Regions from separate parts of the Lysinibacillus sp. GW823-FHT06C08 genome, predicted to be linked through region 3. Evidence: riboswitches for the same ligand, from Rfam matches in the RefSeq annotation. Region 3 holds a riboswitch; each other region holds the start of a gene.
The links. Region 3 has a riboswitch for cobalamin ahead of AC1Q6O_RS13305 ((2Fe-2S) ferredoxin domain-containing protein). Riboswitches for the same ligand answer to the same signal wherever they lie in the genome.
Positions count from the first base shown of each region.

Region 1 (3,138 bases), on a different contig from region 3:
TTCTATTTCAAGGGGTTAATCTTTATGATGCCACTAGCCAACAGAAAAAAATGATACGGAGAGATTTACAAGCAGTCTTTCAAAATAGCTATCATTCATTAAATCCAAAGCAGACCATTTTTCAAATTTTAGAGGAACCGTACCTAAATTTCGAGCATTATAGCTCAGCTGAGAGACATTATAAGGTAAAGGAATTACTTGATCATGTAGAGTTAGACAAATCTATTACCGAAAAGTATCCCTCCCAGCTTAGCGGAGGACAACAACAGCGTGTTAACATTGCAAGAGCGCTTGCCTTACACCCAAAATTAATTGTTTTAGATGAAGCCATTAGTAGTTTAGATATGATTTTGCAAAAACATATCATTCAATTACTACAGACACTACAAAAGGATTTGCAACTTGCATACATTTTCATTTCTCATGACCTACAGGCTACACGCTTTATTTCAGATCGCATCCTTGTCATGCAAAATGGTCAGCTAGTAGAGGAAAGTATGAAAGGTGAACCATTTAAGCATTCCGCATCACTTGAGCTATACAACGCGATTTTACCCACTCACCCTCGCGAAAGAATTCACAAGAATACTTTAGAATGAACTGGAATGTCTTTGCGAAGAAAGTCCTTATTAAAATTCTTACATTGTTATTTGGAAAGCTTCGTAAAGGAGCTTTCGAACCCCCATATTTTACCTTCTAGGTTGTTTAAGAGAGCGACCGTCCTCTGTTCCATATTATTCGGAAGTTCTTCCTTACTGAAATAAGTGAGGCTTAAGCTCTCACCATCTTTCATTTCCAATACACCCCTTACATGTTTAGCTCTATACAGGTGAATGACTGTATGGATTTCATCGCCATTCGGATAACAGTAGTAATAATCAGGTCCTGAAAAAACACCGATAAAATCAAACTCTGTAGCCACGAGTCCAGTTTCCTCATAAAGTTCACGAGCAGCAACCTGCTCTAATGTTTCGTTTATTTCCATTGAGCCGCCAGGTAATCCCCAATCCAACGTATCTGAACGATGTTGAAAGAGTATCTTCTTATCATCATTAACAACAAGAACTGTCGAACCGACGCTTATAATCGGTCTATTACCGATAAGCTTTCTTAATTCTGTTATATAGCCCATCCCGTCACTCCACGTTTCATCGTTATGCAAAATAATTCGCTTTTTTAAAGTAGACTTCATAAATATAGCTTCATTGGGATTGATTAACAATCTTTTTTTGAGCGAAATAATGCTTAAATATGCAGAATAGTTCGTCAAAAATGAAAAATAGCTTTTTATAATCAGTCTTTTCTGAATTTTACCTATATTGATTGTTTGGAAACCTCTATGTTAAGGTAAAAAGACAAATTGAATATGCTAAATTTTGGTGGTTCAAATGGGTTTGATTCCATTTGATTAAAAGGGAAGTTGGTGTGAGTCCAACACTGTCCCGCAACTGTATGTAGGAGTTCCATAACGTGGCCACTGTTTTGTTCATCAAAACGGGAAGGTGTTATAGGAATGTTGATGATAAGTCAGGAGACCTGCCGCTAAATAAGCATCAATTGACCTACGAGGATAGGGAGGTGTTAGCTACTGTATGATGATTGTGAATGGATGTAAGTTCACTGTTTTTTGTTCTGTCATACTTTTGTAGATTAACAACTTCTAAAGGGGTAGAAGTTGTTTTTTTGTTGTTCTTTCGAGTTTGAATGGTAACGCTTACAAGAATGATTAAACAAAGGGGTTGTAATTCATGGAGTTAACGTATTCACCAGGTCTTGATGGAGTTATTGCTGCGGAAACAAAACTGTCTTTCTTAGACGTAGTAGGAAGCCAAATTGTTATACGGGGCTATGATTTGATTGAACTATCTCAGCGATATTCCTATTTAGATATTGTCCATTTATTATTGCACGGAAACCTACCAACTACTGAGCAACAAGCTGACTTACAAGATAAATTGAAAGAAAACTATCACGTTCCACAAGAGCTTTTTCAAATTTTCAACTTATTACCAAATGGGACACATGCTATGGACGGCCTTAGAACTGGAATTTCAGCGTTAGCAGGGTATGATCAGCACATCAATGATCGTTCGACTGAAAAGAATGTAACACGAGCATATCGACTTTTAGGCGGAATGCCCAATATCGTTGCGAATAGCTACCGTGTATTAAATGGTCAAGAGGTAGTAGAACCGGATAGTGAGCTTTCATATAGTGCTAATTTTTATTACATGATTACTGGAAGAAAACCAACACCATTAGAAGAGGAAATTTTTGACCAATCACTTGTTTTATATAGTGAACATGAAATGCCGAATTCGACCTTTGCTGCTCGTGTTATTGCCTCCACACAATCCGATCTGTATGGTGCTCTAACTGGTGCTGTCGCATCATTGAAAGGAAATTTGCATGGTGGGGCGAACGAGGCAGTCATGTATATGCTGCTTGAAGCTAAGACAGTGGAAGGCTTTGAAGCGATGCTGAAAAACAAGCTCAAAAATAAAGAGAAAATAATGGGCTTTGGCCATCGTGTCTATATGAAAAAAATGGACCCAAGAGCGCAGATCATGAAAGAAGCTTTATATAAATTATGCTTGGAGCAAGGGGATGACCGCTTATATCACATGTGTGAAGCTGGTGAAAAAGTGATGGTGGAGGAAAAAGGCTTGTATCCAAATTTAGATTATTATGCTGCGCCAGTGTACTACATGCTGGGCTTACCAATTGAATTATATACGCCTATTTTCTTTGGCTCTCGAACGATTGGTTTATGTGCACATGTGATCGAACAACATGACAATAATCGATTATTTAGACCTCGTGTTCATTATATAGGCGAGCGTCATAACCTTGAAGAATTGTCGGTATAATCAAGTTTTAACAACTCGCCATAGAGCTGATGGACATTCTGACCAATGCCCATCAGCATACTAGTATATCAAATTCATACCTTGAAAGGAAGATATAGATGATTAAAACGAATGAAAAAACGATGACAGACCAGCTTCTTGTTGATATTGCGGATTACGTATTAAACACAAAGATTACGAGCGAAGAAGCTTACGAAACGGCTCGATATGTTTTATTGGATACGTTAGGTTGTGGCATTTTAGCTTTACAATATCCTGAATGTACAAA
Region 1 covers NZ_JBXAHN010000008.1:218,944-222,081, forward strand. Annotated here, with positions in the region: gene AC1Q6O_RS18215 (ABC transporter ATP-binding protein) at 1-599, shown strand, start outside; gene AC1Q6O_RS18220 (NUDIX hydrolase) at 647-1,132, opposite strand; cobalamin riboswitch at 1,364-1,558, shown strand; gene mmgD (citrate synthase) at 1,749-2,870, shown strand; gene AC1Q6O_RS18230 (bifunctional 2-methylcitrate dehydratase/aconitate hydratase) at 2,969-3,138, shown strand, end outside.
Region 1: it holds a riboswitch for cobalamin, as region 3 does, so the genes downstream of both, mmgD (citrate synthase) here and AC1Q6O_RS13305 ((2Fe-2S) ferredoxin domain-containing protein) in region 3, are expected to answer to the same signal.

Region 2 (3,138 bases), on a different contig from region 3:
TACCGGCGATGCTTGAGTATAAATCAGCTGTCACAGCTACGTATTTAACTGACAGTCGTACTCGTATTATGCAAGCGCTAGTACGCGAGTGTGAGGCGGGTAATGCCTCAATGATGAAGCTATATATGCAAACGGAGGGTATGCTTATTGACCGTGCGGAACTAGACGTTAAAACGCATGCGGTAGATGAAGCTGCGGTTGCTGCACAGTTGGCTCGCATTAAACAAGGGCTAAATCGTTGATATATCAGCGTTTTAGAGCGGTAAAGTATTAAATTGGCGGTGGTTGGCTTCGGCTGACTGCCGTCTTTTTTTTGCGTTAAAGGAGCGTTAGGGCTTCCGACTGATTCCGAAATACGGGGAAAACATCGGGCGGAAGGCGCTGGCGCATATGGGTACTCGCAAACAAATCGTTATCTGACAATTTATCCGATATTTTATACAGCTTTTTATGCAGTATTGTAACGTATGTACAAACAGGGATAGTCGCAAGAATTGCAGTATATCAACGGTGTATAAGATTGTGTATATCTTGTTTTTACATAAAAGTTATGAAAGTCAGTAGAATCAGCATTTTGTAGGTGTTTTTAGTTTACATAATCAAGCTTATGGGAAGTTGAAAATGAATATTTATTCATTTGATATTTATTGCGTCAATTAAACGTTGGATAACTCGAAAATCCCCCCAAGCCACCGACTTCCTACAGGCGCTTTCTGCTGTCCGATAATTACAGATACCATTTTCAAAACAAGCCAGTTTTTTTCGCTGTCAGACGTATCGAGAATCGTTGAATCGGATAGTTGTGCTGGTGGAATCGTCTGAATGTCGCAAAAGATATTAGTTATATATTACTTTAATTGAAAATTATAGGACTTTATTACAGTGATTTAACTTGCGTTAGTTTTGCGTCAATGCTATTTCTCTGTATTTTAACTATACCGCTAAGTGCAACCAAATAGTATCAGTCGACTTTCCTTTGTTTTTTGGCGTAACTAATTCGGATAATTTAGCGGATATTTACAAAAATATATTTGCGCTAGAATATCGAAGAGAAAGTGAGGTAATTAAAAATGTGGCATAGGGAAAATATTTTAACAGCAGACGTTAGAGCAGCGTTTAATTTAACCGAAGGTCAAGTGAGATCAATCGTAATGGCTATGAGAAAAAAAGTTGGAATTTTTACGACTAAAGTTGGCGGTGATTTACGCTATAATGCCCGTGAGGTAAGTGTTATAGAGTTCGTTCGCACTCGAATGAACGAGAATTATTTACTAGATGATGCGTGTGATTTAGCAGTATTAACGCATTATGGGAAGGATGAAAACGATGTAATAAAACAGTATCTACTATCTGAGTTACAACGAATAGAAGGCAAAGAATGAGAAGCTGGAAAATATTATGATATTTGACTTTAGAAAAACACTACTTTACAATTGATTTTAGTAATCTAATAGGAATGTGGAGTACACTCGATTCCTATGACAACTGAATAGCGTGTAGTAATAGGTGTAAATTGCGTGCAATTTGCTTAAAAGGGAAGTCGGTGTGAATCCGACACTGTCCCGCAACTGTAAATGTGAGCGACTTTTCAGCAACCACTGTCAAATGATGGGAAGGGGAAAAGTGGCGATGACCATGAGTCAGGATACCTGCCTAGTTACGAGTACACACCATAAACCTACGAGGAATAGGAGGTGGCATGTTGACAAAACAGAATGCTCTGTTCGTCACAGTACGTCATACGCCCAAAGTTCATGAAAGGGTTCATTTTAGAACTCCTTCACATTTACTTAGGGTTTGTTTGGCATTGTGTGATGAAGCACATTAAAGCGAAGGATTTCCTCAAACATAGTAGGAAGTCCTTTTTGTTTTGAAAATATGTACGCAAAGGGGATGCACATAGGATGAATATTCATGCAACGACAACACAGGAAACGCCTTTTGTAGATATGACGATTTGTAAGCAGCCACGGACAGAAATTGCTAAGAAAGCGAAAACAAGAATGGTGGTCGAATCACTAATTGATCAATTATTAGCAACGAGACTGATTCGCAACAATCGTTTTTTTGAGCAAATCTTATATAATAAAGACATTATTTGGATACAAAATGGGGAGGTAGAAGGCCATCTTTTTGCTCAGGCGAATTTAACGGATCAACTGAAAACGAAGACGAATAGCTTTATGATGTATATGCCAACCAACCCTATTGTTTATGAGGTGAATGGGGAGCAGTACCACTTAATTACACGCATTGATTCAACACGAGCAAAGCCTAATCTTGACCGTCTTTCACAGGAGCCCAATCCAGTGTTAAGCGCTGCACGTGTCAATGATTTACTATGCTCGATTGTCATACGTTTTTATGAAACGTATATGAACGATTTAGAGCAAATTCCTCATCAGGATAAACTAATTGCATTTGCACAGCAGGAATACACGCAGTTTCTTCAAGCCGTTCAGGAATTAAATGATTATCACTTTAATTGGCATCCACGTGGGAACGGCCACGAGCTATTATTAACATTAATTGATCAACTACAAATATTAAAAAGTCAGCCTGGAAAAGTAGTTATCGACTTCACGAATACGCAAGGTTATGTGGTGGTTGAACCTGCCTATCCGGTGCACAAGCCTTCAAAGAAAGCTGTTGGTGCCATATAAAAGCAAGCCCTCCATGAAGCGGAGGGCTTGCTTTATTTTTTGTAGGGATATTCTACCTTCATCTGAAGTACTAGTTCAACAGATTTGCCATGCTAGTACATGAACTTAGCTCTGACAATGCATGGCTGCTTGCGCCTCTTGCCAAGGGACAGAATAGCCTTTACCTTTTGAACAAAAAATGCTGGAAGAACTGTATTCAGGGTCGGCATTTTTATCATAGCCTATTTGAGATATTACTTCTTCTGCATGATGACACACATCATAGCCATCAAATTGGAGGGTAAGCGCACCTTTCCCATTTGTATAGGCGGCAAAAATCGTGCTATAGCTCATGAAGGTCGCTACTGGTGCACGTCCTGTTAATACAACGTCTGTTTCAGTGAGTACAGGGTCGTCGAAGGTGCCAGCAGCCTGTTGAATGTCGGTCATCATACGGCCAATAAAGTCATTGGAAGCCTTCATTTTAAAGCGATAA
Region 2 covers NZ_JBXAHN010000002.1:307,063-310,200, forward strand. Annotated here, with positions in the region: gene AC1Q6O_RS09300 (phBC6A51 family helix-turn-helix protein) at 1-242, shown strand, start outside; gene AC1Q6O_RS09305 (hypothetical protein) at 1,071-1,382, shown strand; cobalamin riboswitch at 1,488-1,671, shown strand; gene AC1Q6O_RS09310 (hypothetical protein) at 1,905-2,663, shown strand; gene AC1Q6O_RS09315 (elongation factor G) at 2,769-3,138, opposite strand, start outside.
Region 2: it holds a riboswitch for cobalamin, as region 3 does, so the genes downstream of both, AC1Q6O_RS09310 (hypothetical protein) here and AC1Q6O_RS13305 ((2Fe-2S) ferredoxin domain-containing protein) in region 3, are expected to answer to the same signal.

Region 3 (3,138 bases):
TGCTTCACCGTCGGCTCCTCCAAATTCTGCTCCTTTTTGGACGAAAAGAGGGATAATCGCCAATAGTACGACGATTGCTAAAAGTAATAAATTTCGTTTCATATTAGTGCGCCTCCTTTGTAGAGAAAACACGTAAAGATTTTAATTCGCTAATATTATATTTTTTCAAGAAGTTCATGACAATAACTGTTAATATTCCTTCACTCACAGCTAATGGGATTTGTGTTAAGGCAAAAATACTTGCGAACTTTGTAAAGGAAGCCATAAAGCCTCCAACTTCAGATGGGAAGGCTAGTGCTAATTGAATGGAAGTCACCACATATGTACCTAAATCCCCAAGCATGGCCGCAAAGAAAACAGCTAATGAAAACGATAACCCCAATTGTTTTGCCCCTTTAAATACAAAGTAGGCGATAAACGGTCCTACAATAGCCATCGAAAATGCATTAGCCCCTAATGTTGTGATCCCACCATGAGCTAAAAGTAAAGATTGAAATAATAAAACAATTGTCCCAATGACACTCATGGCTAACGGTCCAAATAATACTGTTCCGAGACCTACTCCTGTTGGATGTGAGCAGCTCCCTGTAACTGAAGGGATTTTTAAGGCTGATAGGACAAAGGCAAACGCACCGGACAGCCCCAGAATCATTTTTGTTTCAGGGTTTTCATCAATTGTTTTACGAATAGAGCGCAATCCTAAAATAATAAATGGGATGGAGATTACCCACCAAAAAATAGCCCATTCGATTGGTAAAAAACCTTCCATGATATGCATGGCGAAGGCACGCTTTGGCACCATTAAAAAAGCCAATAGAAAATAACTAAGTTTCCACCAAGACAGCTTCAATTTTTTTCCTCCAAACTGTAAATAGATTTTTAGAATGTAGCGTGCGTAATAAAAAAGCACTTTTCCGTTGTTGGAAAAGTGCATAGCTAAAAAAGCAAATAACATTTTCATCTGCTAAGCCGCACACCTATCCTCGTAGGCTGAAACGATCACTTATGTTCGGCAGGTCTCCTGGCTCTAGTTCAACACTTTATAGGTCTTCCCATCCATTGGACAGTGACATTTTCTATAAAGCTCCCTATTACAGTGGCGGGACCGCGCCGGACTTAAACCGGCTTCCCTTTTAAGCAAAATGACGAGCATTTTACACCGAAAAATAGTAAGTTGTGAGATTTCACGACAAAGTGTATCACGAATTTCCATAATTATGCTATACTTTTTTTATAAAAAATTAAAAATAGAATATCAATGTCGAAAATTCTGATAACTAACGTTTTTTAGGATTAAAGAAGGCAAATTCAAATTTTTAATAGCTTTCACCCCTCCTATGAAATTGATAAATTTGTCATGATTTTTTAAAGAAATATTGAAATTTTAAAATAATAAGATATGATTAAGACAGTTTTCTATTATGTATACGATTAAAAATTTCATATAAAACGTCGATAAGTGCTCGAAGAACTCGAGATAATAGGGAAATTGGTGAAAGTCCAATACAGCCCCCGCTACTGTAATAGCTGATGAAATCGCAATGCCACCTGTGCAAACTAGGGAAGGTGCGACAGTAAAATGAAGCTTAAGTCAGGAAACCTGCTTATCAGATTGTGCATGCAAACTTTTCGGAGGGAGAAGTTGAAGCAAAAGCGAGGATCTGTCTTTCAATCTATTCGTTTTTATTTGGCTTCTACAAACCTTTACTCTTCGGCAGAGTAAAGGTTTTTTCTTTTTTCCAAAAGCAAATGAGGGGAGATATAAGATGACAACGTGGAATTTAGAGGGGATGAAAACACATCTCTTTATTTGCAATGGCAGTAGCTGTATGAACAAGGATGGGGAGGAAATTACCCAAGCTATACGAGATGAAATACAGCGTAACGCACTAGATAAAGAAATACATACGACAAGAACGCGCTGTAATGGACGATGCAAGGATGCTTGTGTTGTGATTGCTTACCCTCAGGGGAATTGGTATCGTGTACCGTCAACGGAGCATGCTAGAACACTTGTACAGGATTTGCATCATGAATCCTTATATAACGATCATGTTTTTACACTTCGAGAAGGGACATTACAGCGAACAGCGCAAACAACAGCCATTAAAGGGATTGAAAAGGTGAAAGAGGGGTAAAAACATGGCGCAAAAAGGGAAAATTTTCGTAGTAGGCTTTGGGCCTGGAGACTTTAAGCATATTACGACACGTGCAGTAGAGGCTTTACAACAAAGTGACATGATCATAGGCTATAAAACCTATGTTGAACTGATTCAAGATTTAGTCAGCGCAAAATCCATTGTCAGTACAGGTATGACAGAGGAAGTGTCACGTGCTCAGGAGGCCGTTCGTCAAGCAGAGGCAGGAAGTATTGTTTCGGTCATTTCGAGTGGAGATGCAGGCGTTTATGGTATGGCGGGATTGGTGTATGAAGTATTAATTGAGCTAGGCTGGACAGAGGCAACTGGTATTGAAGTGGAGATTGTCCCAGGTATTTCAGCTATCAATTCATGTGCTAGTTTACTTGGTGCACCCATTATGCATGATGCTTGTACCATTAGTTTGAGTGACCATCTCACTCCGTGGAATTTAATTGCGAAGCGTGTGGAAGCCGCAGCTATGGCCGATTTTGTTATTGCTTTATACAATCCTAAAAGTGGTCGCCGTACAAGACAAATTGTCGAAGCGCAACGAATTCTTTTAGAATATCGTTCTCCTGACACACCAGTAGGGCTTGTAAAAAGTGCCTATCGAGAACGTCAGGAAGTGACGATGACGACATTGGCAGAAATGCTGGAACATGATATTGGTATGCTGACAACAGTTATTATCGGAAACTCATCTACGTTCTTCTATGATAATAAAATGATTACACCGCGAGGCTACCAACGTAAATATACACTTGGTGAGGAAAAACAGCCATTACGTCCTCATCAACGCTTACGGGAAGAAAATGAGCCATGGGCGATGAATCAAGAGACAGGAACAGCACGAAATGACTTTGCGGCAGACCCTAATGCAGGGAGAATGAATAAACCCAGTATAGCCGTTATGCCAAAGCCGAAAAAAACAGCACTTGAAATGGCTACAGCGGCACTTGCAATGGTAAAGGGAACAAGTGCTATCAAGGTTACTCCA
Region 3 covers NZ_JBXAHN010000005.1:54,248-57,385, forward strand. Annotated here, with positions in the region: gene AC1Q6O_RS13295 (energy-coupling factor ABC transporter substrate-binding protein) at 1-102, opposite strand, end outside; gene AC1Q6O_RS13300 (energy-coupling factor ABC transporter permease) at 104-850, opposite strand; cobalamin riboswitch at 995-1,179, opposite strand; cobalamin riboswitch at 1,441-1,622, shown strand; gene AC1Q6O_RS13305 ((2Fe-2S) ferredoxin domain-containing protein) at 1,767-2,138, shown strand; gene cobJ (precorrin-3B C(17)-methyltransferase) at 2,143-3,138, shown strand, end outside.

Region 4 (3,138 bases), on a different contig from region 3:
TGAGCGGAAAATTAGCGTTTGTATTATCCATGATTATTTTTGGCGCAGTTGGTGTTTTTGCCAAGTATATCCCTTTGTTTTCAAGTGAAATCGCTTTTTGGATGAGTTTGATTGGTGCTTGTTTTTTGATAGTGATTTTTATTTATATAAAGGAAAGTTTAACGAAAAGAAGTATTCTCAAAAATAAGTGGAGATTAATACTTTCTAGTGTTGCCTTATGTGGGAATTGGATTTTCTTATTTCAGGCTAAGAAACAACAATTGCTAATGCTGCACTCAGCTATTATTTTGCACCAGTACTAGTAATCTGTTTATCTCCAATAGTCTTAAAAGAGAAGCTAGTTAGCAGAAAAATACTGTATGTCTGTGTGGCCATTTTTGGCCTATTTTTGATTGTCCAAAGTCAAGGCACTGGAGACAGTAAACATTTTATTGGCATTGTCTACAGTCTTATCGCCGCATGCTTTTATACAGCTCTAACATTTACAAATAAATGTATATGTGGCTTAAAAGAACCGGAAAATACAATTATTCAACTATCTTTAGCAGCTTTTTTCCTTTGTTTTTATATACTTGGGACAACAGGGTTTCAGGTTATGACACTCAGTTTTAAGTCAGTCCTATTATTAATGACATTAGGTATTGTCCATGCAGGGGTTGGATTTTTATTGTTCTTTTGGGGCATGTCAAAGCTGAAAGGGCAAAGTATAGCCATACTTAGCTATATAGCTCCACTAACATCATTAGTCATTTCAACGATGATTATTGGAGAAAAAATGACGCATCTACAAATAATAGGAGCGGTCCTATTATTAGGGTCAACATTGCTAAGCGAGCTAGAAAAAGAATAGGCATACGAGTATCGCATTTAAATATTGACAGAAGAAATATGCTGTCGTAGATTAAAAGTAGTTTAATACAAGCATTAGGTGCCCATTAAGGGAGAATAGGGAATAAAGTGAAAAGCTTTAGCGGACCCGCCACTGTAAAAGGGAGTTTAATAGTGAAGACCACTAGCTCATTGCTGGGAAGGTACTATGAAATGTTGAACTTAAGCCAGGAGACCTGCCTATTTGCTTTAAGTGGATATAGATGATGGAAAAGTCTGTAGTTTATTTGTCATGACAATAAACTACAGGCTTTTTATTTTGTCTTCATGAAGAACGAGAGGAGAAATGACAATGCAATTATTACATGACACAATTCAAAACATTCAAGGCGCTAATAAAAATAGTAGGGAGCAAGCAAGGAAGCGAATAGATATTCTATGTAAGCCGCCAGGTAGCCTAGGTAAATTAGAATCCATTGCTGTGCAACTTTCTGGGATTACAGGACAATTATATCCGGTGATTGATCAAAAGGTGATGATTGTCTGTGCAGCAGATCATGGAGTTTGTAAGGAAGGTGTGACGACGAACCCACAAGATGTTACTTTATTTCAAACATTAAATTTTCCAAAAGGAGGTACGGGTGTTTGTGCGATTGCAAGTGTGACGAATACGAAGGTTGTAACGGTAGATGTTGGAGTAAAGGATGATCTTCCACTCAATGCGGGCGTAATCGTTCATAAAGTAAAATATGGTACAGATAATATGGCACAAGGCCCTGCTATGTCTAGAGAGGAGGCCATTCAATCTATTGAAGTGGGGATTCGTGTGGCAACAGATGAAATTATAAAAGGAGCCAATCTACTTGGAACAGGAGAGATGGGCATCGGTAATACAACGCCGAGTACTGCGATTTTAGCTGTTTTGACTGGCTATGACTCAATTGAAATAACAGGGTTTGGAGCAGGTGTTGGTCAAGGAGGAATTGCTCATAAAGCAGAGGTCATTGAAAAAGCAATTACGCTCAACAAGCCCAATCCTAACGATATCATTGATGTTCTAGCTAAAGTTGGAGGGCTAGAGATTGGGGCTATGGCTGGTATCATCCTTGCAGCCGCAAGTTACCGAAAACCTGTTGTGATTGATGGATTTATTTCAACTATTGCTGCGCTTATTGCTTATCAAATTGAACCAAAAGTAAAGGACTTTATTATACCTTCTCATGCATCGGAGGAGCCAGGGGCTAAAATTGCCGCTGAATTACTAGGAGTGGAACCCATGCTAAACATGAATATGCGGCTAGGAGAAGGTTCCGGTGCAACACTAGCCTTTCCTCTATTAGATGCTGCTTGCTCAATGATGAAAAATATGGTGACACTGGAAGAAGCAATGAATCTTTTGGCTAAATAGTTACCGAAAAACAATTAAGCGCAAATAGTTAAGGAACAATTTGCGCTTATTTAATCAATGATAGACTCTATGCCCGATTCAACCTTCGCAAAGGTAAACGCCATTTCATCATATAGGAAAGAATACGTAATGCTGTAATTACCGCAAATAACATATAAAGGAAAATGTCTCCTGTAAAAATATCAAATCCAATAACAAGCCCTGCGAGAGCAGCCCAAACACCATAGACTTCGTCACGAAGAACAAGTGGTTTTCGTCTAGCTAATAAGTCACGCACGATTCCACCACCTGACCCTGTTAAGACCGCAGCTACAATGACAGCACTAATCGGCATATCCAGCTTTACAGCGTAGAGTGCGCCTTGAATAGCAAATGCTGATAAGCCAATTGCATCTGTGAAATTGCCCCAACGATGCCAGTGTTGAATCAAATGATGAGGGAAAATAAAAAATATGGTAATTGCTGCAAGTGCAATTTGAAACATCATATCCTGTCCCCATAATGTTGTGACAGGTAGCCCGATAAGTAAATTTCGGATAGCCCCTCCACCAAAAGCAGTGACGATACCGAGTATATAAACACCGAATAAATCGTATTCCTCTTCCATTGCAATAATTGCCCCAGAAATAGCAAAGGCAATTGTACCAATAATACTAAAAACTTCCCAAGCCATCCCTTTCACCCCTTCTATAAATAAATGAATCTCATTCCTAAAGCAGAAAGATCCTGTAAGTAACAAAATCTATGAATTTAATAGCCAAAATCCATCATTAAATACTCTTCTTGAAATAAGTCCGCACATTAGCTTAGCGTAAATTTCGCTGAGAAACAATAGGCAAGTTTTACAGGTACCTATACAAATTGATAAGATGTTAATGAAATAAAGAAAAACATCTGTTATA
Region 4 covers NZ_JBXAHN010000001.1:929,140-932,277, forward strand. Annotated here, with positions in the region: gene AC1Q6O_RS04280 (hypothetical protein) at 1-302, shown strand, start outside; gene AC1Q6O_RS04285 (DMT family transporter) at 368-850, shown strand; cobalamin riboswitch at 910-1,086, shown strand; gene cobT (nicotinate-nucleotide--dimethylbenzimidazole phosphoribosyltransferase) at 1,181-2,236, shown strand; gene AC1Q6O_RS04295 (trimeric intracellular cation channel family protein) at 2,304-2,909, opposite strand.
Region 4: it holds a riboswitch for cobalamin, as region 3 does, so the genes downstream of both, cobT (nicotinate-nucleotide--dimethylbenzimidazole phosphoribosyltransferase) here and AC1Q6O_RS13305 ((2Fe-2S) ferredoxin domain-containing protein) in region 3, are expected to answer to the same signal.